Linked DNA regions of Frondihabitans sp. PAMC 28766. The protein of the gene in region 1 interacts with the protein of each later gene in a pairwise test. Links are inferred from orthologs where the notes say so. Each region holds a gene or a part of one and is shown in the gene's direction. Other genes may lie near its edges.

Region 1 (14,487 bases):
CATCCAGACCCTCATCGACCAGCCGTCCGAGCCTCTGGCCGCCGACAGCGACTTCACGGCCGCCGAGATCGCCTATTTCGCCGAGCACGAAGACGCCGTGCACTTGATCGACGTCGTGCTTCGTCGCACGAACCTCGCGTTCGTCGGCGGCGTCACCCTCGAGCTGCTCAGTGAGCTGGCCGGCATCCTCGAGGCTCCCCTCGGGTGGTCGGACGCCGAGCGCGACGCCGAGATCGAGAGCACCGTGTCGATCCTGGCCGAGTTCCACGGGGTCGAGGTCGGATCGAAGAAAGGGGCGCGCTCGCCGGCTCCTGCCGACGCCCCCGTGTCGTCGGAGTCGCCCGTCACCGCGGCCGCCTCGGGTCGCCCCAGGCGTAGGTCTTCGGCACAGCTACAGACCGGGGCGGTTCGCCCGGAGCCCCTGCAACGGCTCCGGGCGGGCCGCCCTTCTTCTGCCGGGGCGCGCGCGTCCGCCTGCCTGCCTGCCCGCTTGCCCGCCCACTTGCCTGCCTGTCGGGCGTCGGCCGGGCCTCGGCGGTGCGGCCTGGTTGGTGAAACCGGAGTTCTGCTGCCCTGGCGGCCGGGCGAGCCGGTTCTGCGACCGCCCGCTGCGGAGACTCCTGTTGTGCCGACGGGGGTGGCCCGCTGGCGCCGCACGGCAGGGACAGCGCCCTCTGCCACGCCGCGGGGCGAGCACGGCCCGGCCCCCGTTCGTAGAACCGGAGATCCGCGCCCGTCACGAGCTCGGCGCGAGGGGGTGCAGCAGCAGCTCGCGCAATTTCCGGTTTCGCCAACGGGGCTGATGCGCGGGGGGTGGGGCCGCCCCCGCGGGCTCAGGCTCAGCGCAGGCCGAAGAAGGCGGCGAGCTCGTCGGCGGCGCTGAAGGAGGTGACCGTTGCGCCCATGATGCGCGGCGCCCGCTTCGGCCCGGGGATCGTGTGGCCGCCGCCCTCGACGGTGACGAGCCGCACGGGCGCGTGGCCGGGCGCGGAGTAGTCGAGCCGCGTCACCTGCGGCCTGCCCGTCGTCGCCGCAGTCTCGACCGGCGGTGTCGAGATTCCGTTGCGGCCGGCGAAGTAGGCCGCTGTGTCACGCGCCGACACTCCCAGCCCGCGCGGCTTCAGGCCCCAGAGCGAGGCCATTCCGCCGCTGTACGGCACGAGGCGGTCGTGCGTGCCGTGGAACTGGATCACGGGCAGGGGCAGTTCGAGGTCGCGCGAGACGGCGAAGTTGTGGGCGACCGGCATGGTGGCCGACAGGATGCCGACACCCGCGAGCCGATCGGGGATCTCGTGCGCCAGACGGATGGCCAGAGCGCCGCCGTTCGAGAAGCCGGCAGCGAACACGCGTGACGTGTCGATCGCGTAGTCGGCGGCGAGCTCGTCGATGACCGCCACGGCGAAAGCGACGTCGTCGTAACCCTCGAGTCGTGCGGGGAAGGTCGAGTGCTCGCGCGCGTCGTTCCAGTTGCGCTTGTAGCCGTCGAGGGAGGCGACGACAACGCCGTCCGCGGCAGCGAGCCCCTCGAGCGTGCCTCCTGTGAACGTCTCGAGTGAGGCGGCCGTCTGGTTCGAGCCGTGGAACAGCAACAGCAGCGACGCACCGGCGCTCGGTGTCGCATCGGGCGGCAGGGTCAGGCGGTAGGTGCGGCGCTTGCCGGCGGCGTCGATCGTGCGCTTCGAGGTCATGATCCGACCATAACATCTAAACGGATGGAGTATCCGATCGGATGACTGATCCGCACACAATAGGATGTCGCCATGACGCCCGCCCCGCTCCGCCGAGATGCCGCCCGCAATCGCGACGGCATTCTCGCCGCTGCCCGGTCGCTTGCCGACGAGGGCCTCCCGCTGCAGTTGAACGCCGTCGCGCGGCGGGCCGACGTGGGAGTGGGCACGGTGTACCGGCACTTCCCGACGACCGAGGCTCTCGTCGAGACACTCGTCGAAGGGCGGTTCGACGACCTGACGCAGCGTGCCACGGACGCGGCGGGGGAGGCCGACGCGGCCGGGGCCCTGCGCGGCTTCCTGGCGGTCGCGATGCGCGTGTACGTCGACGACGTGGCTTTCGCGCGTGTGGCGACCACGTCGGATCCTGCGCTCGACACCACGAAGGCGAGGCGCCGCGATCTCATCGACGCGTTCGCCGTGCTGCTCGACCGGGTAGGAGCCTCGTCGCACATCCGTTCGCCGCTGGGGCCCAGGATGCCATGGCCCTCGTCTGCGGTGCGGCCTACGCCGTCCGTGTCAGCGGCACCACGGCCCCCGACGCGTACCTTGCCGCCCTGCTCGACGGCTTGCTCACCGCGCCGGACGCGTGAGACCCGCCACGCGTGAGACCTGCCACGCGTGAGACCCGCCACGAGTGAGACCCAGACGAGTGGGACCCAGACGAGCGAGACCTCAGAGAACGCGGTTTCCGGCGGGCCGGAGCGGCACTCTCTGAGGTCTCACGGCCTCTGAAGCCCTAGTCGATCAGTGCGCGCCCGCCGGAACCTCGATCGGGCCGGTGACGGCACCCGTCAGGTTTTTGGCCGCGGCCATCTTGCGCAGGCGCACCGAGTGGCGGTCGATGATCGTGCCGCCGGCGATCGCGATGACCACGAAGACGCCGGTCGAGACGTAGAACGCGAGGTGGTAGCCCGAGAGCACAGCGTTGGCCTGGTCGAGCTTGGTCGTGCCGTGCGAGGTGATGTACGCCGTCACCGCGCTGGCCGACAACGTCGAGAGCAGCGCGGTGCCGATCGACCCGCCGATCTGCTGCATCGTGTTGACCGTCGCGGAGGCGACTCCGGCGTCTTCGCGGGCGACACCCGAGGTGGCCGTGTTGATCGCCGACGAGAAGATGAGGCCCATGCCGAGGCCCATCAGGATGAGGCCGGGCAGCACCGCCGTCGCATAGAGCGAGTCGAGCGCGATCTGGCTGAGCCAGGCGAGGCCGACGGCACCGAGCAGTGCGCCGATGACGATCAGGATGCGGGGGCCGACGCGGGGCAGCAGGCGGCTGCCGAACACGTTCGACGAGAGCATGATCGACAGCGGCAGCGGCAGGAACGCGATGCCCGTCTTCAGCGACGAGTACCCGAGGGTGAGCTCGAGGTAGTACGTGAGGAAGAGGAAGACGCCGAAGATGCCGATGCCGGCCAGGGCGATGACCAGGTAGGACCCGCCGCGGTCGCGGTTGAGGATGACGCGCATGGGCAGCAGCGGGTGTGCCACCCGCGTCTGCAGCACGACGAACACGGCGAGCAGGACGACGCCGGCGGCGAGGCAGATGATCGTGATCGGGTCGGTCCAGCTGTTGGTCTCGGCGTTCGAGAAGCCGTAGACGATGCCGACGAGCCCGGCGGTCACGGTGATGGTTCCGGGGATGTCGACGTGGTGCTGGACTCCGCCGACGGCTTTCGCCTTGAGGAAGACGAGGGCGCCGACGAGGGCGACCACGGCGAAGACGACGTTCACGAAGAGGCAGAAGCGCCACGAGGTGTACTCGGTGAGGACGCCGCCGAGCAGCAGGCCGACCGCGGCGCCGGAGCCCGCGATGGTGCCGAAGATGGCGAACGCCTTGCTTCGATCTTTCGGTGTCGAGAACGTGGTCGTCAGGATACCGAGGGCGGCCGGGGCGAGGAGGGCGCCGAAGGCTCCCTGAAAGGCGCGCGCGGTCACGAGCATGCCGAACGACTGCGAGGCACCGCCGATGGCGGAGACGACGGCGAAGCCGATCAGCCCGATGATGAAGGTGTTCTTACGACCGAAGATGTCCGAGAGGCGGCCGCCGAGCAGCAGCAGGCTGCCGAAGGCGAGCGAGTAGGCCGTGACGACCCACTGGCGGTTGTCGTTGGTGAAGCCGAGGTCGGCCTGCGCGCTGGCAGAGCGATGTTGACGATGGTGCCGTCGAGCACCACCATCAGCTGGGCCAGGCCGACGACGGCGAGGACGAGCCACTTGTGGTCGCGGGGAGCGGAGCCGCGCGTGCCGGCAGGGAGCCGGTCGCGGGAGATGCTGAGGTCGTGGAGGTCATTGCGTCCTGACGATGTGAAGCGGGAGGGAACACGGGGCGTGCAACGCTGGACGACCAGTGGGGTCAAGCCCCGGTGCGGCTGCCCTATTCCCGACCCGGACTACTTTGCGCGGTCGGCTTCGGCCAGAGCGCGGAAGTCGATGTCGAGCAGCTCGCGGAGGCGTTCGTCGCGGTGCTCGTCGTACGTGCGGTCGGGCACGACGGTCGCTGCTGCGACTCGGTTCACGATGGTGGCGCCGATGTCGTTCCACGCGCGGTCGCGCGCCCCCATCGCGATGTCGTCGATGTAGCCGTCGTCGTCTCGGAGAGCGGCCAGGCGGGTGGCGATCTCGCGGTAGATGGCTTCTCGCTGCGCGAGCGGCTGCTCGTCTTCGCGGCGGTAGTCGAACTGGTGGCGCGAGCGCCCGCGGCTCTTCGAGGCCTTGGTGCGGGTCTCGGCCATCCGCTCGGCCAGCTCCTGCTGCTCGGCGATGAGGTTGCCCAGCTCGTCGCGGGCGGCGTCCTGCGTCTCGCCGCGGTCGAAGTCGCGGTTCTCGCGCAGGGCGCGCACGATGATGCGGTTCGCGACGGCGATCGAGGCGGCGGAGCGTGCGATGAGGAGGCCGTCGGCGACCGGGCCCTCGACGAGCGCGGGGTCGACGGGTTCGAGGGCTTTGGCCCCCCGCTTCGGCTTCGACTTCACCACACCACGCTAGCGCCCCGAGCGGCACGGGGTTGGCGGTTTCGGGAGGCTCTCTGGCAGTGGGGCGGGCGGCGGCCGCGCGGCTCGGGCTCTAGCCTCGCAGCATGCCTATCGTCCCCGACACGAAGAACTGGACCTGGGTGCTCGAGAAGCCGTGTGTCGACTGCGGTTTCGACGCCTCCGCGGTCGCATTCGCCGACGTCCCCGCTCTCGTCCGCGCCAACGCCGCCCGCTGGCCTCATCGCCTGGCGCAGCCGGACGCCCGAGAGCGGCCCGACGACGACACGTGGTCGCCGCTCGAATACGGCGCCCACGTGCGCGACGTCTTCCGTGTCTTCGCAGGCCGCCTCGATCTGATGCTGACGCAGGTCGCCCCGACCTTCCCCGACTGGGATCAGGATGCGACGGCGATCGACGACGACTACGCGGCGCAGGACGCCGAGACGGTCGCCCTCGAGATCCTCCAGGCGGGCACGGCCGTGGCCGACGCCTTCGCGGCGGTCGACCCCGACCGACTCGGGCGCACAGGCCTCCGCTCGGACGGCAGCGCCTTCACGGTCGAGTCGCTCGCCCGCTATTTCGCCCACGACCCGGTGCATCACCTGCACGACGTGCGGGGCTGAGCGGCCCGCGCGGGTCTGTCAGAACTCGAAGCGCGCCGCGGGCCCCTCGGCCAGAGCGTTCGCGAGGCGCGTCGTCATCTCGGCCGACATCTCTGGCAGTGCGTCGAGGGCGAACCAGGCGGCCTCGGTGTTCTCGCCGTCGGCCGGGAAGGGCTCGCCGGAGACGTAGTCGAAACGGAAGGTGAGGTCGAGGTACTGCGAGACGTCGCCGTTGCCGTAGGTGACGGGCGCCGTCACGCCGATCGCGGCGAGCCTTGAGGGCACGGCGACGATGTCGGCCTCTTCGAGCACCTCACGGGCGCCCGCCACGGCAGGCTGCTCTCCGGGGTCGATGACTCCTGTCACCGGGGTCCACGCCCCGGTGTCCGAGCGCTTGACGAGCAGCACCTCGTCGCCGCGGATCACCACGGCCGTGACGCCCGACAGCCAGAGGGGGTCGTGCCCGATCTTCTCGCGGAGGTCGAGGACGAAATCAGGAGTCGGCATACGGGGACGGTATCAAAGCGACCTCGGCGCTACTCTCGAGTCATGGCCGAATCCGTCCGCATCGACGTTCCTCTCGAGGTCGTCGACGGCTGGCCGCCGGTGGCCGTCGAGACTCTCGACTCCTGGCGTGAGGAGGGCGACACGGCGGTCGTCGAGAGCATCCCCGTCTTCGCGCTCGACCTGTCTCGGGGCGACACGGCACTGACCTCGCCCGGCCCCGACGGCATCCTGCGGTTCGAGGGCAGGACGCGGCGCGGCGGGCACGCGACCTTCCGCTTCATCACGCTCGAAGGCGATGAGCCGGTTCGGCCTGTCGTCGAGCGCCTCCGCCAGCTGGGCGCCGACGTGGTGCCCACGAGCTTCCCGGCCCTATGGGCCCTCGACGTCCCTCCCGAGGCGCACGTCGAGACCGTGCACGCGGCACTCGCGGAGGCTGCAGCTCGCGGTGTCCTCGAATTCGAGGACCCCCGGACGTACCCCGATAGCGCGTCCGCGCACTGATCACCCCCAAGACGCGCTAAACTGCCCCTGAACTGGGGTAACGGCGCCCCGGACGGGGGCTCCCCGTCTTCGCGCACGTCCCGCCACCATTGAAGACGTGCCCGAGGGTCGGGCCAGGGGAGATCCTGATCGTGACAATCATCAATCCAGCCGCATCTGCAGCGGCCACCGACGCGCTCCGCGACATCGAGCTGCCCTGCGAGACCCTCCGCTGCGGCAACGGCCGTGGTCTTCCGATGCGTCGCTACTCGATGATCGACTCCACTCTGCTGCTCGTCGCCGTGCAGTCGATGATCATCTCGGCCCTTCTGCCGCTCGACGGCGCCCTCAAGCTCGTCGTCTTCCTCGCCACGGTCGCCTTCACCGTCGTGGCAGCCCTCGTCAGCCGCCGCCGCGCACTCCACACCCGCGCCGTCCGTGACGAGCGCGCCGCCGTCATCCGCTGGCTCGCGATCCACTCCGGTCTCGACCACCGCAGCCGCCTCGCCCTCGCGTGGGCCGAGCCGCAGGAGATCGGCGACCACCAGTACGAGTTCCGCACCCTCAAAGACGGTCGCATGCTCTCGCTGATCGTCGACCTCGACGTGCAGATCGCCTCCTTCGCCACCCTCTAGCCCGTGCACTGCGGGTCGCTGGCCGTCATGAACCGCCGAGGCCCGGACCCGCGCCTCTAGAATCGTCCGGTGCGACTCCTGGCGCGACTGCGCGACGACATCCGAACCGCCCAGCGGCAGGATCCCGCGGCCCGTTCGTCGGTCGAGATCGCCCTCGTCTACTCCGGGCTCCACGCCGTCTGGATGTACCGCGTCACCAGCCGGCTCTGGCGGCGGCAGCCGTTCGTCGGCTCCCGTCTTCTCGCTCGCATCTTCTCGCAGCTGACCCGCAGCGCGACCGGGGTCGAGATCCACCCGGGCGCCCGGATCGGGCAGCGCCTCTTCATCGACCACGGCATGGGCGTCGTCATCGGCGAGACAGCAGTCATCGGCGACGACGTGCTGATCTATCACGGGGTGACGCTCGGCGGGCGCGGCGTGGGCCTCGCGGGGCGGCGCCACCCCACCCTCGGCGACGGCGTGGTGGTCGGGGCCGGGGCCGCGATCCTGGGGGCCATCACCGTCGGGGACGACGCGCGAGTGGGCGCGAACTCGGTGGTCACACGCGACGTCGAGCCCGGCACGACCGTCGCCGGCGCCCCGGCCCGGCCGATCTGACACAGACGATCCAGAGGATCGAGAACGAGCTGACCCGCCGGAGCCTCGCTGAGGTGACCGACGGGCTGAGCTCGGAACTGCGGCGCCGCGGGGCTCATCCGCCGCAGCAGTCCGGGCTCGACCTTCCGCGAGAACCTGGCTGACTGGGAGTGAGCGGCAGGGCGGGGCCACAGACTTCTCATAGGAAGTGCTTCACTTTCGCCAATGTGAGGGGAGTTGTATAACGGAATGGCAACGACGACCCTGACCCAGCCGGCCGCCACGACCCTCTCCTCGACCTCCCGGGGCGGTGAGGCCCAATCGGCTCCGACCCGCCGCGTGCTCCCTCTCGACGGGGTGCGCACCCTGGCGATCCTGGGCGTCGTGCTCTACCACTTCCATGTGCCGCACTTCAAGGGCGGCTTCGTCGGCGTCAACGTCTTCTTCGTGCTCTCGGGCTACCTGATCACGTCGCTGCTGCTCAAAGAGCACTCGCGCACGAACACCATCAAGCTCGGACGCTTCTGGGCGCGACGCGTCCTTCGGCTGTACCCCACCTTGATCGCCGTGGTGGCGGTCGGCGCCTCCCTCTGGTTCCTCGTCGGCGAAGACGGCACGACCAAGAACCTCTCGGCCGGAGGTGCCGCGCTCATCGCCCTCACCTACACGGGCAACTTCGCCCGCGCATTCGGCCACGTCTCGCAGGGCATCTTCGCTCCGAGCTGGAGCCTCGCGATGGAAGAGCAGTTCTACCTCGTGTGGCCGCCCGTTCTCGTCTTCCTGCTCGCCTGGGGCTTCCGCCGCAAGGTGATCGCATGGGGCCTCGTCGCACTGATCGTTGTCTCCTGTGCCCTCGGCTGGCTGATGTACACGACGCCGAACCCCGGTGGCACCGCCGACATCTACTTCAGCCCGGTCGCCAACATCGCGCCGCTGCTGAGCGGATGCGTGCTGGCCCTCGCGCTGACGAGCGAGAAGGCGCGCCGGCTCTTCTCGGGCCGCTTCGGTCAGATCTCGACCTGGGTCGGCGCCGCGTACATCGTCGCGCTGATGTTCTCGATCAAGTCGGCCGACTGGAACCAGCACGCCCCCTTCTTCGGCGTGATCCTTCCGAGCGTCGGCATCGCCGCCACCTTCATGGTCGGCGGCCTCGTCTCGCGGCCGAGTCTCATCGCGTCCGTGCTGGCGTTCAAGCCGCTCGCCTGGTTCGGCGCGAAGGTGTCGTACTCGCTCTACCTCTGGCACGTGCTGATCATGAGCCTCCTGCTGCCGTTCTTCCCGGGCCTGACGGGCACGTTCATCGTGATCGGCATCGCGATCGTTTCCGCCATCGCGAGCCACTTCGTGATCGAGAAGCCGTTCATGACGCTGAAGAAGCGCTTCGAACCCGCCTCGTGGTCGGCGAGACCCGCGACCGTGGCGGCGCCTGTGCCTTCGCGCACCGCGTAGGTCGCTCAGCCCGAAGCGAAACAAACAGCGATGAGCCAGCCAGCTGTGTGATCGTTGACAGGTGATCACCGGCACCGACTCTCGCAGCGCTCTCTTCCGGGCGGACTTCCCGTCGCTCCAGCAGGAGGTGAACGGCCACCCGCTCGCCTACCTCGATTCGGGGGCGACCGCTCAACGCCCGGTGCAGGTGCTCGACGCCGAACGCACCTTCCTCGAGACCACGAACGCCGCCGTGCACCGCGGCGCGCACACCCTCGCGGCCCTGGCCACCGAAGCCTACGAAGACGCGCGTGAGACCGTGGCACGCTTCATCGGGGCAGGCAGCGCCGACGAGGTCGTCTGGACCGAGAACGCCACCGACGCCCTCAACCTCATCGCCTATGGCATCGGCAACGCGACCCTCGGTCGCGGCGGCCCCGCTGCGGCACGCCTGGTGCTGGAGGCCGGCGACGAGATCGTCGTCACGGAGGCCGAGCACCACGCCAATCTCGTCCCCTGGCAAGAGCTGGCCCTCCGCACCGGGGCCACCTTCCGCTACGTGCCCGTTCGCGACGACGGCACCTGGACGGTCGACGACGCGGCATCCGTGATCACCGCGCGCACCCGGATCCTGGCTTTCGCCCACGTCTCGAACGTGACCGGGTTCGTCGCGCCGGTCGACGAGCTGGTAGAGCTCGGGCACCGCGTCGGAGCGCTCGTCGTGCTCGATGCCTGCCAGTCGGCTCCGCACCGCGCCATCGACGTGCAGGCGCTCGGCGTCGACTTCGTCGCGTTCTCGGGCCACAAGATGCTCGGGCCGACCGGCATCGGCGTGCTCTGGGGCCGCCCCGAGCTGCTCGACGCGCTGCCCCCCTTCCGCACCGGCGGCTCGATGATCTCGACCGTGTCGATGGACGAGACGACGTACCTGCCCGCCCCGCAGCGCTTCGAGGCCGGCACTCAGCCCGTCTCGCAGACCGTGGCGCTCGCCGAGGCGATCCGCTACCTCGACGCGGCGGGCTTGGGCTGGGTGCAAGAGCACGAAGAGCGCCTCGCGCAGAAGATGCTCGCCGGCCTCGCGGCGATCCCGGGCATCCGCACCGTCGGGCCGCCGCTCGGCGTACCGCGTTCGGGCCTCGTCAGCTTCGACGTCGACGGGGTGCACGCCCACGACGTCGGGCAGTTCTTGGACGCCGAGGGCATCGCCGTGCGAGTCGGCCACCACTGCGCGCAGCCGCTGCACCGCCGCCTCGGCGTGACAGCCACCACCCGCGCGTCGACCTACCTCTACACGACCGACGACGAGGTCGACCGGTTCCTGGCCGCCACCGCCGAGGTGCGCGGCTACTTCGGCGTCGAGAGGGCGCGCTGATGGCCGACTTGCTCGCCGGCCTCTACCAGCAGGTCATCCTCGACCACGCCAAGGCGCGCACCGGCGACCACGCGCTGGAAGGCTTCGACGCCGAGCACTTCGAGAAGAACCCGACATGCGGCGACGAAATCACCGTGCGAGTCCGGCTCGAGGGCGACAGCGACAGGATCGCCGAGTTGGCCTGGCAGGGTGACGGCTGCAGCATCTCGATGGCCTCGGCCTCGGTGCTCGCCGACATGGCCCCGGGCCTCACGCTCGCCGAGCTGGGCGAGCGGGTCGACGCCTTCCGGTCGATGATGCGCTCGCGCGGGGCCGACGAGCCCGACGAAGACCTGCTCGGCGACGCCGTCGTCTTCCAGGGAGTCTCGAAGTTCGTCATGCGGGTGAAGTGCGGCATGCTCGCCTGGGTCGCCGCCGAGGCCTGCTCGAGAGAACTCTCCGTCCGCTCATAGGAGGCTCTTGGCCGGCACCAGTGCATTCCCTTGCATGAATCACTACCGTTGCCCGCATGAGCCCTCATGCAACCGTCGGCAGTGACGAGATCCTCATCGTCGGAGGGGGCGCCAGCGCCGTCTTCGTGACGTTCGCGCTTCGCGACCGCGCGGCAGTCGGAGGAACGCCTGCACCTCGCATCACCGTCGTCGGGCGCGAGCCCGAGGTCGGCCGCGGCCTCGCCTACGGGCGCGCGGACGAACACCACCGCCTCAATAGCCCTGCCGGCAAGATGAGCCTCTCGGCCACCGACGATGCCGCCTTCCTCCGCTATCTCGACGAGGTCGGCTGGCGCGATGTCGACGGCTCGGCGGCAGGAGCAGGCACCTTCGTTCCGCGTCGCGTCTTCGGCGACTACGTGGCGTCGAGCTTCGCTGCCCTGTCGGGAAAACCGGATTCCGGTGTGCGGTTCGTCCAGGGCGAGGTCGTCGACGTGGCGGAGGGCGAGATCTCCGGTCTTATCGACGGGCAGAGTGCCGACGGGCGCCGCGTCGACGGGCCGAGCGCTGGCGGGCCGAGCGCTGACGGGCCGAGCGCTGACGGGCCGAGCGGCGACGCGGGCGTGACCGCGACCCTCGCCGACGGCCGCACGCTGTCGGCCGACCGCGTCGTGCTGGCGCTCGGCAACCCGGCCCCGGGCCTCGTGCCGTCGAACGCCCAGCGGTCGATCGACGATCCGTGGGCGCCCGGCGCTCTCGACCGTGTCACCGCGAGCGATCGCATCCTGCTGATCGGCACCGGCCTCACCATGATCGACGTCGCGACCTCGCTCGCGCGCCGAAGCCCGGGCATCCGCTTGACGGCCACCAGCCGCCACCTGATGCTGCCGGCCGTGCACCTCACCGGCCCCGCGGCCCCCGGGCCCGGCCTCGGCGACGACGTCTCGACGCTCGGCGAGATGGCCACGCTGTTCGGGCGGCAGTTGCGCGATGCGACGGCTACAGGATCCCCGTGGCAGGCAGTCCTCGACGGCCTGCGACCGCAGACGCAGGCCCTGTGGCTCCGGCTCTCCGTCGCCGATCGCGAGCGCTTCCTCGCCCACGCCGCCCGCCGGTGGGACGTGCATCGTCACCGCATGGCGCCCGCTGTCTGGGCTGAGCTCTCGGCTCTGCTCGAGGACGGTACGCTCACGCTGAAGTCGTCCGGCGACGTCGCGGGAGAGTCGTTCGACGTCGCGATCAATTGCACCGGGCCCGCGTCGGTGGCGTCAGCGGGCTGGAGCCCGCTCGTCGACCGGCTGCTCGGGCGCGGCACGATCGTCGCCGACCCGACGGGCATCGGAGTCGACGCGGACCCGTCCGGCTTCGTCCGCAGCGCCGACGGCGAGCCGTCGACGCGCATCCTGACCATCGGCGCAGCGCTCAAGGGCGCCCTCTGGGAGACCGTCGCCATCGGCGAAGTGCGCCAGGTGGCCTACCGCATCGCCGATGCGGTGCTCGCCCCCGCCTCCGCCGAAGTCGCCGCCTAGCGGAAGCCGATTTCGCGCGACCTCAGACGACGGGAGTCGCGGCCCGCGCCGGGACGAGCGGGAAGACGTCGCGCGCGATGCGCTCGAGCTCTTCGTCGAGCGGGCTCGACTGGATCAGGAGCAGCGTCAGACCTGCATCCTGGTAGGCCCGGATCTTGTCGGCGACCTGCTCGGGCGTGCCGACGAGGTTCGGGCGGAGGCCGCGGGTGCCGACCGAGTACTCGCGCTTCGAGAGCTCGACGTCGAGGTTCGAGTGCGCGCGGAACTCCTCGAACGAGGCGTAGCCGGGCGAGTCCGGATCGACCTCGGTGATGCGGTCGAGCTCTTTCTGGGCCTCGGCCTCGGTGTCGCGCACGATGACGTAGGCGGCCATGCCGTACTCGCGAAAGCGCTCGCCCGTGATCCGGAGGCGCCGCTCGTCCATGTCCTGCACCTTGTCGGCCACCTCGTCGAGGGTGCCGCCGTGCAGCACGTAGCTGTCCGCGAACGCGGCGATCGCCTCGCGGCCGGCCTCGCTCTCGCCGCCGGCGAAGATGGCAGGCAGGGCCGCCGGCTTGGGCTCGAGGATCGCGCCCTCGGCCTTCCAGAACGCGCCGTCGTAGTCGAAGCGAGGCTCGGTCCACATCCCGTGCAGGATCTCGACGAACTCGGTCGCCTGCTCGTAGCGCCGGTCGTGCGTGGTGAAGACGCCGCCGTACTGCTTGGCCTCCTCGGCCCACCAGGCCGCGACGACGTTCAGAGCGAAGCGGCTCGCGCCCTCGGGGAGAGGCCGGCGATGTCGCTGATCGTGCTCGTCGCTTTCGCGATCACGGCCGGCAGGTGGAAGCCGGGGCGAACCGCGGTCATGACGCGCAGACGCTCGGTGACCGCGAGGATGCCGGTCGAGAGCGACCACGCCTCGAGCGACGGGGCGTCGATGCCTTTGCGGTCGTTGAGGTAGAGCTCGGGCACGAGAGTGGTGTGGTAGCCCAGGCGATCGGCCTGTTGCGAAATCTGCTTGATGTACGACCACGCGGCGGGCATGCCCTCGTCGCCGACGTTGCGGAGGAAGCCCCCGTAGACCGGGGTCCAGTAGCCGAAGTGCATGGTCAGTCCTTTCGTGATGCGGTGCTGCCGACGACGCCTGCAGCGGACGGCACGGTGGCCGGGACGACCGTGTCCAGTGCCTGGCCGAGGTCGGCGATGAGATCCTGCACGTCTTCGAGCCCGATGCTGAGACGGATGGTCGCCCGCGAGAAGCCGGCGTCGCGCAGCTGGTCTTCTGTGAGGTGGCTGTGGGTCGTGGTCGCCGGCTGGATCACGAGGCTGCGGACGTCGCCGATGTTGGCGACGAGCGAGAAGACGCCGAGGGAGTCGACAACGGTCGCGACGGCGTCCTCGCCCGCGGCGACGTCGAACGAGAAGACGGCGCCCGAGCCCTTCGGCAGGTAGCGGGCCGCGAGCTCGTGATACGGGCTCGAGGCCAGCCCCGGGTGGTTGACCTTCGAGACCGCAGGATGCGCCTCGAGGAACTCGGCGATCGCCAGGGCTGACGCCGACTGCCGCGACACGCGCAGGTCGAGGGTCTCGATGCCCTGGAGGATCTGGAACGAGTTGAACGGCGAGAGCGACGGCCCGAGGTCGTGCACCCACTTCGTCTTGGCGTAGACCAGGAAGGCGCTCTTGTCGCGTCCGAAGCGCTCCCAGAGCACGACGCCGCCGACACGCTTGTACGGCTCGGTGAACTGCGGCCACTTCCGAGGCTCGGCACCGAAGTCGAACGTGCCGAGGTCGACGATCACGCCCGCGATCGACGAGCCGTGGCCGCCGAGGAACTTCGTGGCCGAGTGCACGACGAAGTCGGCCCCGAAGTCTTTGGGGCGCTGCAGGATCGGGGTCGCGAGCGTCGAGTCGATGACGAGCGGCACGCCCGCCGCGTGAGCGATCTCGGCGACCTCGGCCATCGGCAGCACGGTGGCGGTCGGGTTGCCGATGCCCTCGGCGAAGAGCACCCGGGTGTTCGGGCGGATCGCTCTGCGCCAGGCGTCGAGGTCGTCCTGGTCGACCAGCGTCACCTCGATGCCGAAGTCGGCGAACGAGTCGGTCAGCAGGTCGATGGTGCCGCCGTAGAGCTGAGCCGGCGCCACGATGTGCTGGCCGGTCTTGACGAGCGACAGGAGCGTGACGGCGACGGCCGCCTGGCCGGAGCCCACGCCGAGGGCCGCGACGCCGCCCTCGAGCGCTGC
Region 2 (14,649 bases), 890 kb from region 1 along the record:
GAACGTCAGGATCGAGACGCCGAGCAGCACCAGGGGGATCTGGATCAGGCGTCTCCACAGGAGCGCGCCGAGCCGGCGCCCCGTCGACTCCGAGCGTTCGCTCTCGGTCGACGGGGCGATGGTGTCGCCCGCGATGCTGCTCGTCATCCGCGTCCTGCCTAGCTCGAGACCGAGATGCCGCGGAAGTCGAAGCCGCCGTTGAAGTTCTGCCCGTTGTCGAAAGTGCCCTGCACCTTCTTGCTCAGGTAGATGCCGTTCTTCTGGAAGGCGGTGATCACCATCGGCACGTCGGCCCACTGGATCTTCGCGATCTCGTTCGCAATCGTCTGGCGCTTGCTCTGGTCGGTCGTCGCCTCGTACTGGCCCGCCAGCGAGTCGAGCGTCTTGTTCGAGTAGTGCGACGCGTTCCAGACGCCACCGGACGCGTAGGCGAGGCTGACGAGCTGCGACGGCAGACGGTCCGCCCAGTCGGTGAGCGAGACCTCGGCATTCAGCCACGGCGTCGTGCTGTTGGAGCCGCCGTAGTACTGCGACTCGGGCTACACGTCGAGCTTCACGTCGAAGCCCTTGACCGCGTTCAGCTGCTGCTGGATCTGCTCGGCGAGCGGCTGCTCGGTCGTGTAGGTCGTGATCGTGAAGCTGACCGTCTTGCCGCCGAGGAGGCTCGCGACCTTCTTGGCGTCCAGCGATCGCTGCGTCAGGCCCGAGGGCTGCACCGCGTAGTCGGGGAAGGTCGCGAAGTCGTTGCCGAGCTTCGCGTCGTTGCCGTAGGACGTCTTGATGAGCGCCTTGCGGTCGAGCGCCCAGGCCACTGCCTGACGCACCTTCACGTCGTCGAAGGGCGCCTTAGTGGTGTTGAACGTGAGCCCGTCGAACTTCTCGTAGCCCTGCGTGAACGCGGTGTACGAGCCCTTCGCGAGTGCCGAAGTGACGGCTGGCGACTGGTTGATCTGGTCGACCTCACCGCTCTGGAACGCCAGCAGCTGCGACTGGGTGTCAGAGTAGAACTTGACGTCGATGCCGGTCAGCTTGACCTCCGACGCATCCCAGTAGTGCGGGTTCTTGACGTATGTGACGCCTTGCCCTGCGGTGTACTTCTTGAGCACGAACTGCCCGGCCCCCACCGGGTTGTCGATCCACTTCGCGTCGGCCGTACCGGCGGGCAGGATGTCGGTGTTCGCGCCGGTCAGCAGGTACGGGAAGTCGTCGTACTTCTGGTCGAGCGTGAAGACGACGTCGTTGCCGCTGCCGGCAGCTACCGACTTCAGCACCCCGGTGAACGCGCTGGCCGCGGGCGATTGGCTCTTCGGGCCGATGATGGCGTCGAACGACGAGACGACGTCGGCCGGGGTGACGGCCTTGCCGTCGGAGAACTCCGCGCCCTTCCGCAACTGCACCGTCCACGACAGGCCGTCCGCCGACGGCTTCCACGAGGTGGCGAGCTGCGGCTCGAGGGTGCCCGTGTTGCTTTCGATGACGAGGCCCGCCGATGCCAGACCGACGATGAACATCGCGTTGTAGTCGGACGACGTGACGGGGTCGATGTTGCCGGCGGGGGCGGCGAGCCCGAGCTGGTAGGTGCCGCCGGAGGCGGACGAGGAGGACGAGGCGGAGGGCGTCGAGCCGCTCGACGAGCACGCGGCCAGCGCCAGAGACGCGGTGGCGACGACGGCTGCGAGGGCGACGACGCGCGACCTCTTTCGGGGGAAGGGCATGTGCTGTGTGCTCCTGGGTCGGGGCGGGGGGCGAGGGCGCCCGGGGGTGGGTCCGACCATTAGAACGTCAACCCCGCCGGCACCCTCCCTCGCCCGTCACACAGCCGGCAACACGGTGCAACAACTCGTCATGTACGGGCGAGCCCTTGCGCCTCGGCCGGCGACGTGGTGCGCCGATCGGCGGCGTTCAGCGGGGCAGCGCTGAGCTCGGCGAGCACGGCGCGCGCGACGGCGTCGTTGTCGCGGAAGGCGAGCGCGTTGGTGCGGGGCCGCGAGAACGCGCCGACGAAGGGCGCCGACGTGAAGGGGCCGATCGCGAAACGGCGCGGGTGAGGCGAGCCGTCGGGGCGCAGGATCCGGGCATCCTCGCGCACCACTCGCAGCTTCCCCGTCCTCGCGACGTCGACGCCGTCCGACACCACGTGCTCCACCCCGAAGCCCCCGTCGATCAGCGATCGCAGGGCGGCGTTGTCGGTCGCCGTGACGCGCTCGGCGGGCAGCCAGGCGTCCACGAGGGCCCGGGCGGTCACAGTGAAGTCGGCACTCGTGCTGCGGGCGCGGAAGACGCCGCCCTCCTCGTCGGCCTCCACGTCAAATCCTGCGCCCAGGAAGGTGATCACCCCGGCCTCGGAGAGCGCGAGGATCTGCTCGAGGCGGGGCCCGGGCGGGCCGCTGGCGACGTAGCTGAACCAGCGCAGCCACCCGCCGCCGAGATCGCGCTCGCGCGAGGCCGCCGTCCAGTTCGGCGAATCGCCGATGGCGAAGAGGGCGCCGAAAGCACCGAGCAGCGACTGGAGGAGCCCCAGCGTCGCGCTGTGCTCCGGCAGCGTGCGGTGGGTGAGGTCGTCGCGGATGTACGCCCGCACGGTCTGCTGCAGCTCGGCCTCGCTCACCCCCTGGACGTCGGCGAGCGGGCGGTCGAACCGCAGGAGGTCGAGCCGGTCGCCGTCGTCGACGACCGCCTCGGCCACCAGGGCGCGGAGATCGTCGCCGAACGGGTCGAGAGGGTCGAACCGCCGGGCGAACTCCGCCCATGGCACGTGCACGCGGTCGGGGTGGCCGGTGAAGAGCTCGGCGTAGTAGCCGTGCAGCAGCTCTTTGGCGATGGCGGGGAAGACGTGCTCGCGGAAGTCGAGCTGAGGGTGGGCTGCCGCGATCCCGACGGCGATCTCCGGAGTGAAGTAGCGCGGCTGCGGCCGCTCGCCGACGATGCTCGACGTGACCTTCGAGTGGTACGGCACGCCGCGGCCCGAGCCGATGACGACGTGAGGCTCACGACCGGATGGCCGATAGCAGACGGCCCCGTCGCTGCCGACGGGCTCGAAGCGGCCGCCGCGGCCCTCCCCCAGCAGCACGATCAGGTCGATCGCCGCCAGGCCGAACCCGCGCACGATGACCGTCTCGCCGGGCCCGACGGCGCTGAGGTCGGCGTCGGCCGTGAAAGACGGCGGCAGGTAGAAGACACCCTTGCGGCGGGCGAAGTCGACCAGCGCGCCCTGCTCACGGTCGGGCTCGCTGCCCGAGTGGCCGAGAGCGTAGACGACGGCATCGGCGACGATCTCGTCGGGCGCGGTCTCGTCGTCCGCTGTCACGTCGGCCGCGGCCACGTCGGCCGCTGTCACGTCGCCCGTGTCGAGCTCGACGCGCTGCCGACCGTCCGGTAGATCGTCGACTGTCGTCGCGCGCGCCCGGTGCGACGTCACCGTCACGCCGTCCGGCAGGCGCGACACCGTGCGGCGGTGGAACCAGTCGAGGTAGAGGCTCTGCAGCCGCCGGGTCGGGAAGGAGCGGTGGCCGAAGCGGGCCAGCTCGTCGGCGAGCTCCGGGTCGGTCGCCACCACGTCGGTGATCCTGCCGCCCCGGATGTCGTCGGCCCACTCGGCGAGCGACGGCCCCGGCACGACAGGCCCCTCGATCACGCTGGTCTCGTCGGTGAACATGGTGACGTCTTCGGCGAGCGAGTTGAGCATGAGCCGCGGCGATTGGTCGTGCCGCCACAGCCGGCCGGGCCCCGGCGGGAACGGATCGACGAGGTGCACGTCGACCGGTGGCCCGCCGTCTCGCCGGTGGTTCTCGACGAAGCGCTCGAGCCAGCCGACGCCGCGCGGGCCGGCGCCGATCACGACCACGGTCTGCGCGTCAGACACGCGCCGGCGTCTCGACGCGAGCGGTGACGTCGGCGCCACCGGTTGCGGGCACGTCGCCGCGTCGGGTCAACGGCGGGCGGAGACCCAGGTTCTCGCGCAGCGTGTCGGCGGGGTACTCGGTCCAGTAGACGCCGCGCTCCTGCAGCGCCGGCACGAGCTTGTCGACGATGTCGTCGAGGCCCGACGGCACCAGCCACGGCGTGATGTTGAAGCCGTCGACGACGTGCTCGCGCGAGAACGGCACGAGCTCGTCGGCGATGCTGTCGGCCGTGCCCGCGAAGCCACGCCTGGTACCGATCTCGATGACGAGCTCACGGATCGACAGGCGCTTCGACTCGCTCAGCGCCCGCCACTGGTTCGCCGTGTCGAGTGCCTTCTGCGCCCGGAAGCCGGCGCCCCGGGTCTCTCCGGTCTCGTGCTGCACCGGGTCGAACGTGGGCAGAGGGCCGTCAGGATCGTGATCGGAGAGGTCGGTGCCCCACAGCGCCTCGACGAAGGCGACGGCCGTCTGCGGGGTGATCTGGTGCTCGCGCACCCAGCGCACCTTGTCGTCGACCTCGCCGAGGGTGTCGGCGACGATGAACTCCTGGCCGGGGAAGATCTTGAGGTCGTCGGCCGGGCGGCCCGCGGCGACGGTGCGGGCCCGGATGTCGGCAGCGAACTCCTTCGCATCGTCGAAAGTGCCGTGCGCCGAGAAGACCACCTCGGCGTACTTCGCCGCGAAGTCGCGCCCGTCGGGCGAGTCGCCCGCCTGGAAGAGGATCGGGTGCTGCTGCGGGCTGCCCGGCAGCGACCCGGCGGCGTCGACGTCGTAGTGGCGCAGTTCGTGGTGGAAGGGCGCGGGTGCGGCGCCCCAGCGGTCGGCGCGACGATCCGGCGCGATCTCGGCGGTCGGCCCGGCGAGAGCGCGGGCATCCCAGACCTTCCGCGCGATGTCGATGGCGTCGCCGGCCTGCCGGTAGCGGTCGGCGTGGTCGAGGTAGCCTCCGCGACGGAAGTTCGCCCCCGTCCACGCGTTGTCGGTGGTGACGACGTTCCACGCCGCGCGACCTCCGGAGATCACGTCGAGGCTCTGCAGGCGGTGCGCGAGGTCGACGGGATCGTTGTAGGTGGTGTTCTGGGTCGCGACCAGTCCGATGTGCTCGGTGATCGCCGCCAGCGCCGCCAGCTGTGTCAGCCCGTCGGGGCGCCCGGCGACGTCGAGGTCGTGCAGGTGACCGAGGTGCTCACGCAGGCGCAGGCCCTCGCCGAGGAAGAAGGCGGTGAAGAGCCCGCGCTCGGCCGTCTGGATCACACGGCGGAAGCTCTCGAACTCCGTCTGCGACCCGCTCTCCGGCGCGTTCCACACGGTCGAGTAGTTGACCCCCTGGAAGAAGATTCCGAACTGGATGCTCATCGTGCTGCTCCTGTCGAGGTGCGGGCGGGTTCGCTCGGCCGGGCGAAGCGGTTGGCCGGGCGGGGCAGGCCGAGGGTCTGCCGCAGGGTCGCGCCGACCTCCGGCGAACGGAAGACGCCCGACGCGCGCAGGCCCGGCAGCACCGCACGCCCGAGTTCGTCGAGGTCGATGTCGAGCACGGCCGGCAGGATCCTGACGCCGTCGACCACGTCTGCCAGCTCGGTCAGCAGGTGGCCGAGGCCGGCCGCGTCGCCGACGTAGCGGGCGTGGCGGGTGCGTGCCCACGGCGCCCACGCGTCAAGCTCGGCGAGCCGGGCGGTGGCGGTGCGGCCGGCGCGGTCGAGAGCGACCTCGAGCTGCAGCAGCAGGCGCACGTCGGGGCCGTGCTGTGCCCGGGCGGCAGCGGCCGCCTCGCGCACCGCGGCGGACGTGGTGGAAGCGCTGTCGAGCAGGGCGACGTCGACCTCGGCGCGCGTCCCGGCCTCGCCGACGACGATCACCTGGCCCTGGGGCGAGCGGGGCAGGAGGGCCGGGCCCTTGAGGGCGAACGAGCGCCCCTCGAAGTCGGCGTAGTGCACGCGGTCGCGGTCGAAGTAACGGCCCGTGGCTGTGTCGCGGATCACCGCGTCGTCCTCCCAGGTGTCCCAGACGCGGCGTACCGCCTCGACGACGTCGATGAGCTCGGCGTCGACGTCGGCGGAGCCACCGGCCAGCGCTTCGCGGCCGTGGCGGGCGGCGATGGCCGCGTCCGGGTCGCCCGCGACGATCCAGCCGGCTCGCCCGTGCGACGCGGTGTCGAGGCTGGCGAGCTGGGTCGCCACGTGGAAGGGCTCGTTGTAGAGCGCGTGCACCACCGGCACGAGGCCGATGGCACTGGTCGACGGCGCGCTGAACGCGGCGCGGATGCCGGCGTCGAGGCGGGCCGTGGGGCCGTCGACGTCGCGGGCGGGCAGCGGGTGGTCGTCGAAGGTGGCGGCGGTGAAGCCGGCTCGCTCGGCGGCGCGGATGCTGGTCGCGACCCAGCGGGCCGAGACGAGCTCGGCGGGCCGTGCGCTGCTCGCGCGCCACGCCGCCGGGTGCGCGCCCGCCTCGTCGATGTCGACGAAGATCGCGAAGCCCCGTTGGTCATTAGAGGTGCTCATCTTCAGCACAGTAGGCACGTTGCCGTCATCCCGCTGGGCCCCGTGACAAAAGTCGTCACACTCGCGCCTCCGGTCGGCGAGAGACCTACCGTGGAGTCATCGCGGCGTATCCAAGCGGTCGAAGGAAACGGTCTCATAGCCCGTCAAGCCGCAGGTTCGAATCCTGCCGCCGCGTCTCGCTCCACTGCGGTGGCGCGACTGCGTCCCCGTGCGCGACGACTAGGCGGGGGTGCGGCGGCCGGTGAGGCCGGCGCGCACGAGCAGGACGTAGACCTGGCAGCCGAAGCAGTAGTCGAAGACCGAGTTGAGGAAGGCCGCGACGAAGGCGAGGGCCGTCAGGGCGAGGAGGCCGCCGGGCACGCCGACGACCTGCAGCAGCAGGGCCACGACCGTGATGACGAAGCCGATGGTCTGCGCGAACGTCGGCGGCTTCGGGCTCTCGAGGTGCGTGGGTGCGCCGAGACGCGGGCGGATCACGGCGGCGAAGAACCGGCCGTAGGGGTGCCGCTGCACGCCGGCGAACGCACCCCAGGCGAAGAGCGCCGTCACGACAGCCACGATGATGAACTCGGGGCGCGCGACGCGGCCACCGACGGTCGACGGCAGCGAGAAGCCGTCGAGCAGCCCGACGGCGAGAGCCACGAGCACCAGCACCGCCGTGATGCCGGCGCCGAAGCGGGGGCCGCGCGGGTCGATGCCCTTCTCGCCGGGGGCGGCGACGAGGGCCTGTTTCGAGGGGGCGAGCTGGGTCACGAGTGTTCTCCTGTCGGGGCGGCGGCCACGAGGTCGTCGAGGGTGGCGCGCAGCTCGGGGATGCGCGGGGCGCCGCCGACTCGGGCGCGGATCGTGCCGCCTCCGTCGAGCAGCAGGGTGGTCGGAGACTGCAGGATGCCGAAGCGGCTCGCGACGTCCGGCCGGTGAGTGATGTCGACGTCGATGTGCCGCACGCCCGGGAGGGCAGCGGCGAGGCGCTCGAGCTGGACCCCGGTGGCGACGCAGGGCGAGCAGAACTCCGTCGAGAACTGCAGGAGCGTCGCGACCGTGCCGCCGTGCTCGCCGGGTGCGAGGTCGGACACGGTGACCGACTCGGATCCTGCGGCCTGTCGCGCGCGGCCCGTCGTGGCGCGCCAGACGAGACCTGCTGCGGTCGCGACCACCAGCAGTGCGACGAGGAGACCGACGACGACGAGCGGATTCATGGTGCAGCAACGCTAGCGTCGGCGCTCTTGCCCGCGCGGATGTGTCCGATCATTACGACCCCGAAGGCCTGCCTCTGGCTATCGCAGGGTCGGGGGTCCAGGCTGTCGCCACCATCCCCACCCGACCCGAGGAGCACCAGATGAGCGTCACCGACGAGCTGCTGACGAACAACGAGGCCTACGCGGCGGAGTTCTCGGGGCCTCTGCCCCTGCCGCCGTCGAAGCACGTCGCGGTGGTCGCGTGCATGGACGCACGGCTCGACGTCTATCGCCTCCTGGGCCTGAAAGAGGGCGAAGCCCATGTCATCCGCAACGCGGGCGGGGTCATCACCGAAGACGAGATCCGGTCGCTCGCGATCAGCCAGCGCCTGCTCGGCACCGAAGAGATCATCTTGATCCACCACACCGACTGCGGCATGGTCACGTTCACCGACGACGCGTTCAAGCAGTCGATTCAGGATGACACCGGCATTCGGCCAGCCTGGGCCGCCGAGGCGTTTTCGGATGCCGAGGCCGACGTGGTTCAATCACTGCATCGGATCCAGTCCAATCCCTTCATCCCCCTGAAAGACCACGTGCGCGGATTCGTCTTCGACGTGGCGACAGGCAGACTCAACGAGGTGACAGCCTGATGGCACGCATTCACAACGACATCACCGAGGTCTTCGGCAACACTCCGCTCGTGCGGCTCAACCGGGTGGCCGACGGGCTCGGGGCCACGGTGCTCGCGAAGCTCGAGTTCTACAACCCCTCCGCCAGCGTCAAGGATCGCCTCGGCGTCGCCATCGTCGACGCGGCCGAGGCCGCGGGGGTGCTGAAGCCGGGCGGCACCATCGTCGAGGGCACGTCGGGCAACACCGGCATCGCCCTGGCGCTGGTCGGAGCAGCCCGTGGCTACAAGGTGATCCTCACCATGCCCGAGACCATGAGCAAGGAGCGCCGCCAGCTGCTTCGGGCGTACGGCGCTGAGCTCGTGCTCACGCCCGGGCCCGCCGGCATGAAGGGCGCCGTCGACAAGGCGGCCGAGATCGTCGCGTCCACGCCCGGCGCCGTCGCTGCGCTGCAGTTCGAGAACGAGGCCAACCCGGCCATCCACTACAGGACGACCGGTCCCGAGGTCTGGAACGACACCGACGGGGCCGTCGACATCTTCGTCTCGGGCATCGGCACCGGCGGCACGATCACCGGCACCGGCCGCTACCTGAAAGAGAAGAAGCCGGCGGTGCAGATCGTCGGCGTCGAGCCCGCCGAGTCGCCCATTCTCAACGGCGGGTCGCCCGGGCCGCACAAGATCCAGGGCATCGGCGCGAACTTCGTGCCCGACGTGCTCGACCGCGAGGTGTACGACGAGATCATCGACGTCGACATCGCCACTTCCGTCTCGGTCGCCCGGCGACTCGCCAACGAAGAGGGCATCCTGGCGGGCATCTCGTCGGGTGCGACGGTGCACGCCGCCCTGCAGCTCGCGGCCCGGCCCGAAAACGCCGGCAAGACGATCGTCGTGATCGTGGCCAGCTATGGCGAGCGGTACCTCTCGACCGTGCTGTACGAGGACCTCGTCGACTGAGCCCTGGCCCGGTGCCGAGTCGCCCGGCCGGTACCGGCCCTGGCACCAGTACCGCGCCGACCCCGGTAGCGGCCCCGGTACCGGCTCGCCCCGGCCTCGGTGCCTCGGGGTGAGCGAGCCTTGGCGAGAGTTGCTCTTGCTTTTGTGGTGCTCAACTACGTAGTTGAGCGGCCTCCTGGTCGACACGCCGCCAGACGGCCGACGCTGCTTTCGCGAAATCGCACTTCGGCCCGCCGCGCCGGTGGTCGACCGGCCGAAGTACGATCTCACGGCGGCGGGCGAGCGGCCGCGCCGCGAGGTGGCCCGTCCGACCACGCAGGTGCCAGCCACTCGCACGACGGGCCACCTCGCGCGAGGGGGCCCGGACGACGAGGTGCGCCGCATCTTCGAGACGACCTTCTTCGGCACGGTGCGCCTGTCGACGTGCCGAAGGTCAGCGCCGAGAGCGTCGTCGCCGCGGCCTACGACGGCGTCGCGACGGGAGCCCTCGAGGTGCCGGCCGACGACTCGACCCGCGAGCTGAAGGCCGCGCTCAGCACACCCGGCGAGCAGCTCTACCGTTGATGGCCGAACAGCTCAAGGCGTTCGTCGCCTGATCCGACGGGAGGGGTGACCTGCGGCTCGCACCGCCCTACAGTGGGGCCGTGGCACGGTTTCGGGGGGAGGCGGACGACGCTCGACGAGCGCCGTCCTCTCCGGGGTCACCCCGGGGGACGCAGAACGACCAGCAGCACACGCCCCGAGAGGCTCGGCGCGCTTCGCGCGCTCGACCTCACGGACGCATCGACGGGTCCCCCCGAAACCGTGGCCACACCCCACTCGCGGTAGTCGCGCAGGCCCTCGCCGATGCCTTCCTCGCCGCCCCCGAGTGGACGATCCCGGCTCTCGACGAGGCCGGCTTCGCGACGGTGGGGGTGGTGCGGCCGTTCGTGCGCGTGACGGTCGTCACGGCGCTGGAGGCCTACCCGCGGCCGCCGCGCGATGCCCCGCGGCAGCTCGCCGCCGTGATCCTGCGCTCCCCGCGCGTCGTCGATCTGTTCGAGGCGCGAGCGGCCACGAATCCTGTGCGGGTGGTCTCGCGGTCCGTCGGCCCCGTCGAGGCCCGCGCCGACCACGAGACAGCCAGCCGACTGCTGGTCGACACCGTGCCGGCCCTGGCCCGCGAGCTCGACCTGACCGTCGGGCGGCTGCTCTGGCTCGCCGACACCCGCGGCTGGAACCGCACCGCCGCCGAAGGCCCGCTGCACCACTACCGCTACGAGTGGCTGGCCCGGCCCGGTCGAACCCCTCGCCTGCTCGAGAAGCCGCTGCACCGGCTGAAGACGACTCAGCGCACGATCCTCGACGACCTGCTCACGGCTCTGCCGGTGCACGACGCGGCCCACGGCTTCGTCACGGGTCGAAGCGCCGTCACGGGCGCCGCCCTCCACGTCGGTCAGGACGTCGTGATCAGCGCCGACCTCACCTCGTTCTTCCCGTCCGTCCGGGCGGGCAGCGTCTACGGCGTCTTCCGCGACGCGGGGTTCGCCGAGCCGCTCGCGCATCTGCTCACCGGTGTCTGCACGCATCGGGTGCCCGTCGGCATCCTGTCGGCCATGCCGCCCGGAGGCTCGCCCGACGAGCGATTCGCCCTGCGGCAGAGGCTGTCGGCAGCGCACCTCCCCCAGGGTGCCCCGACGTCGGCCGCTCTCGGCAACCTCGTGCTGCGCCATCTCGACGCCCGGCTCGCGGGGTGGGCGAAGAGCGCAGGATCCGTGTACTCGCGCTACGCAGACGACCTCACCTTCAGCGGCGGCGCGAGCCTCGCCTCACGCGCCGACGCCTTCGCCCGCGGCGTCGACCGCATCGTCGCCGACCAGGGCTACGCGCTCAACCCGCAGAAGACCCGGGTGCGGCGCCAGGGTGTCCGGCAGAGCGTGACGGGCGTCGTCGTCAACGAGCGGACGAGCGCAGGGCGGCGCGAGTACGACCTGCTGAAGGCGACTCTGCACAACTGCCTGCGCGACGGCCCCGCCCGGCAGAACCGTGGCGGCCGCCCCGACTTCCGCGCCCACCTCGCGGGCCGCGTCGGCTGGTTCGAGCAGTGCAACCCCGAGCGCGGTGCGCGCCTCCGCTCTCTGTTCGAGCAGATCGCCTGGGCCTGATCGGGGCGGCGGACACTCCCGAGAGCGACAAGTGCACCGCGAATTCGCCTCGCAGTTGTCGCTTTCGGTCGCGCCGGCCCGGAGCCGCGCGGCCGCGCTCAGGTGGTGCGCACGTCGGTCGACGCGAAGCCGTCGACGAGGGTGGGCCGCCCGGCCCGCTGCCGTTCGACGAACAGCACGATCGACGCGGCGATGGTGCGGCGCTCGGGGCCGGTCAGCACATGGTGGTCGCCCTCGGGCACCAGACGCAGCGACCCGAAGGGCAGCTGCGAAGCCCATGAGACCGCGTCGGCGACGCCGGTGACGTCATCGGAGTCGCCATGGAAGACCAGGGTCGGCACCAGGATGTCGTGGGGGCGGGCAGCCGGATGCCGACGGGCAGCCGGGTCTGCCGCGGCGCCTGGCCGGGGAAGGCCTCCTCGAACGCGGTGAAGTCGGCCACCGTCACGGTCGAGGGCCGCGAGGCCGGAGTGACCAGGTTGCCCAGCACGGCGGCGGCGACGTGAGCCTCCCCGCGGGCGACGAGCCCAGCCACGAGAGCCGACCCGAGGTCGGAGCCGATGAGCACGAGTGGCCCCGTGAGGCCGCGGTCTTCGAGCACCCGCAGCACGCCGAGCTGGCTCGATTCGGTGTCGACCGACACATCGTCGAAGATCGTGACTCTGAAGCCGGTCAGCAGCAGCTGATCGGTCAGCAGGTCGAAGTCGGACGCCTGCTCGCCGAGGCCCCCGAGCACGACGACGTTGCCCCGAACCTCACCCCTCGGCTCTCGGACGCTGTCCGGAAACGATCCTGCGCTGAAGCCACTCATCGGGTTCCCCTGTCTCTGTGCGTGCTGCTCCATCGTCACCCCCTGCGACCGCGGGGCTCGAAGTGTGACGATTCGAGACGCTTCATGACGCGACGACTCGGCTCGACTTGCGCTCGCTGCCAGCCACCCGCCGTCCGGCGCACGCGTCAGGTGCGCAGCCAGGCGTCGGCGAGCAGTTCGTACGACCGCACCCGCGCGTCGTGGTCGTGCGTGATGGTGGTGACGAGCAGCTCGTCGGCGCCGGTGACGCGCTGCAGGGTCTCGAGCCGGGCGACCACCGTGGCGGGCCTGCCCACGAAGCGGGTGTCGAGGCGATCCTGCACCACCTCGAGGGCTTCGGCGTCGAGAGGGTTCGACAGGGCCTCGGTCGGCGTCGGATACGGGATCGCCCCGGCGCCCGCCCGGATCGAGTGCACCCACTGCCCGTAGCCGAGCCCGAGGTGCTCGGCGTCGGCGTCGGTCTCGGCGACGAGGGCGTCGACCGAGACGATCACGTGCGGCGTCGGCAGGATGCCCGGCACGAAGTGCTCGCGGTACGCCGCCACCGAGTCGAGCACTCCCGACGGCGACACGTGGTAGTTCGCCCCGTAGGGCAGGCCGAGCGCGCCCGCGATCCTGGCGCTCTCGCCCGCCGTCGAGCCGTGCAGCCACACGGCCGCACCGCTGCCTTCGGCGGGATGCACGGGAAGGTCCTCGCCCTGCGGGTCGAGGTAGCTGCCGGCGAAGAACGACAGGATGTCGTTCACCTGCTTCTCGAAGTCGTCGGCGTCGCCCGGCGTGCGGCCGAGCAGCTCGAACTGCACCCGGAACCGCTCGCGGTCGAACCGCAGGGCGCGTCTCGGCGGCACGACGAGGCCGTCGACGACGCGGGCGGCCTCAGGCGCCGTCACCGAAGCACGCTCGGGGCGCCCGCCGGCACGAGCGACGGCTCGACCGGGCGAGGGATTCCCGACCGCCCGAGCCCCAGGTCGAACCGCGGCCCGAAGAGCCCGGCTAGGGTGCCGAAGGCCTCCGCCACCTGGATCGGCTCGTAGTTGCCGAGGATCGTGGCCGCGGTGCCGAGCCGGATCAGGTCGGTCGCGGCACCGAGGGCGGCCAGCAGGGTGTGCGGCGCCGAGCCGGCGATACCGGGGTTCAGGTGATGCTCGGCGAGCCAGTAGCGGGCGTAGCCGGCGTCTTCGACGTGCTGGGCGAGATCGACGGTGTGGCGGAGCGCCGCTCGCGAGTCGTCGCCCGACACGATCGGCACCAGATCGAGCACCGCGAGCGGCACCCTCGGCGAGGCACCGGGGGTCACGCCGCGGGGCGTCGTCTCGGCGGCGCCCGGGCTCACGCGGCCACCGGCGTCGCACCCTGCCAGCCGAGGGCCGAGTCGGCCTTCTCGGCGAGATCAGACACGATCTGCTCGAGGTGCCTCTGCCGGATCCAGGCGCCGTCGAAGCCGAGCCGCTCGCCCAGCTCGAACAGGTCGAGGGTGTCTTCGAGCCCCGCCACGGGGTGGTCGTCGTCGAAGGTGCCGGGCGTCAGCAGCGCGATGCTCCGGAGGTTCGGCCGAGCGGAGGTCACTGGTTCACCGCCTCCCGCGCCAGCGAAGTCGCGCCGGGCACGACTGCCGGCAGCCCGAGGTTCTCGCGCAGGGTCGCGCCGTCGTCGTAGGCAGTGCGGTAGCTCCCGCGATCCTGCAGCTCGGGGATGACCTTCGCCACGAACTCGTCGAGGCCGCGGGGGTTGGTCGCCCCGACGATGACGAAGCCGTCGGTCGCGCGATCCTGCACGTAGTGGTCGATTTCGCTCGCGATGTCGGAGGCGGTGCCGACGAAGCTGTGCCGCCCCGACAGGGCGATGACGAGGTCGCGGATGCTGAGGTGCTCGGCATCGGCCTTCTCGCGCCACACCTTCGCGACAGCGAGCGGGTTCTCGTGGCGAACTCGCCCCCGGGTGATCTCGGCGTCGACGGACGGCTCGATGTCGGGCAACGGCCCGTCGGCGTCGTAGCCCGACAGGTCGCGCCCCCAGATCTGCTCGACGAAGGCGATCGCGGTCTGCGGGCTCACCTGCGCCAGGGACGTCGCGCGCGCCTTCTCCTGGGCGTCCGCGGTGCTGTCGCCGATGACGAAGGTGGCGCCGGGCAGGATCCGCAGCGACTCCTCGTCACGGCCGTGCGCGGCGAGCCGACCCTTGACGTCGTCGTAGAAGGCCTTCGCCTCGCCGAACTCGGAGTGCCGCGAGAAGATCACCTCGGCGTGCTGGGCGGCGAAGTCGCGCCCGTCGACCGAGTCGCCGGCCTGCACGACGACCGGGTGGCGCTGTGGGCTCACCGGCACCGAGAAGTACCCCTCGATGTCGAACTGGCCGCCGTGGTGCTCGACCCGCGCGATCGCTTCGGGGTCGAGGAAGCGCCCGGTCGCCTTATCCGCCACGACGGCGACGTCGGCCCAGCTGTTCCAGAGCTCTTTGGCGGTCGTCACGAACTCGGCCGCCCGCACGTAGCGGTCGGCGAGGTCGAGGTAGCCGCCGCGCCGGAAGTT

Evidence for each region.
Region 2: the proteins of cysE (region 1) and cysK interact in binary tests that used the Escherichia coli proteins (3 or more experiments, as listed by UniProt). The link is inferred for Frondihabitans sp. PAMC 28766 from one-to-one orthologs.

The regions. Positions count from the first base shown.
Region 1 is NZ_CP014513.1:4,271,813-4,286,299, reverse strand. What follows is about bases 5,926-8,759. They hold cysE (serine O-acetyltransferase), read left to right. Parts: upstream 5,926-6,995; coding sequence 6,996-7,523; downstream 7,524-8,759. Other genes in these bases: AX769_RS20380 (acyltransferase), read left to right, coding at 7,752-8,759; AX769_RS20390 (hypothetical protein), read left to right, coding at 6,444-6,926; AX769_RS20395 (DUF4265 domain-containing protein), read left to right, coding at 5,926-6,312. In the rest of the region: AX769_RS20425 (PHB depolymerase family esterase), read right to left, coding at 840-1,688; AX769_RS20420 (TetR/AcrR family transcriptional regulator), read left to right, coding at 1,761-2,336; AX769_RS20415 (MFS transporter), read right to left, coding at 2,475-3,944; AX769_RS20410 (hypothetical protein), read right to left, coding at 4,121-4,702; AX769_RS20405 (DinB family protein), read left to right, coding at 4,807-5,325; AX769_RS20400 (NUDIX domain-containing protein), read right to left, coding at 5,344-5,811; more of AX769_RS20395, read left to right, coding at 5,854-5,925; more of AX769_RS20380, read left to right, coding at 8,760-8,951; AX769_RS20375 (aminotransferase class V-fold PLP-dependent enzyme), read left to right, coding at 9,013-10,302; Fe-S cluster assembly sulfur transfer protein SufU, read left to right, coding at 10,302-10,754; AX769_RS20365 (FAD/NAD(P)-binding protein), read left to right, coding at 10,811-12,262; AX769_RS20360 (LLM class flavin-dependent oxidoreductase), read right to left, coding at 12,285-13,001; AX769_RS25815 (LLM class flavin-dependent oxidoreductase), read right to left, coding at 12,998-13,348; AX769_RS20355 (O-acetylhomoserine aminocarboxypropyltransferase/cysteine synthase family protein), read right to left, coding at 13,351-14,487.
Region 2 is NZ_CP014513.1:3,384,359-3,399,007, forward strand. The notes cover bases 7,203-10,198. They hold cysK (cysteine synthase A), read left to right. Parts: upstream 7,203-8,230; coding sequence 8,231-9,166; downstream 9,167-10,198. Other genes in these bases: AX769_RS16190 (thioredoxin family protein), read right to left, coding at 7,203-7,599; AX769_RS16195 (carbonic anhydrase), read left to right, coding at 7,740-8,231; AX769_RS24145 (hypothetical protein), read left to right, coding at 9,590-9,730; AX769_RS16205 (reverse transcriptase family protein), read left to right, coding at 9,811-10,198. Also shown: AX769_RS16155 (ABC transporter permease), read right to left, coding at 1-147; AX769_RS25750 (hypothetical protein), read right to left, coding at 159-281; AX769_RS25755 (hypothetical protein), read left to right, coding at 271-396; AX769_RS16160 (ABC transporter substrate-binding protein), read right to left, coding at 540-1,715; AX769_RS16165 (FAD/NAD(P)-binding domain-containing protein), read right to left, coding at 1,844-3,862; AX769_RS16170 (NtaA/DmoA family FMN-dependent monooxygenase), read right to left, coding at 3,855-5,258; AX769_RS16175 (LLM class flavin-dependent oxidoreductase), read right to left, coding at 5,255-6,400; AX769_RS16185 (DUF4395 domain-containing protein), read right to left, coding at 6,620-7,153; more of AX769_RS16190, read right to left, coding at 7,150-7,202; more of AX769_RS16205, read left to right, coding at 10,199-11,310; AX769_RS24150 (hypothetical protein), read right to left, coding at 11,409-11,552; AX769_RS16210 (hypothetical protein), read right to left, coding at 11,525-12,121; AX769_RS25385 (LLM class flavin-dependent oxidoreductase), read right to left, coding at 12,268-13,011; AX769_RS25390 (LLM class flavin-dependent oxidoreductase), read right to left, coding at 13,008-13,454; AX769_RS16220 (hypothetical protein), read right to left, coding at 13,451-13,687; AX769_RS16225 (NtaA/DmoA family FMN-dependent monooxygenase), read right to left, coding at 13,684-14,649.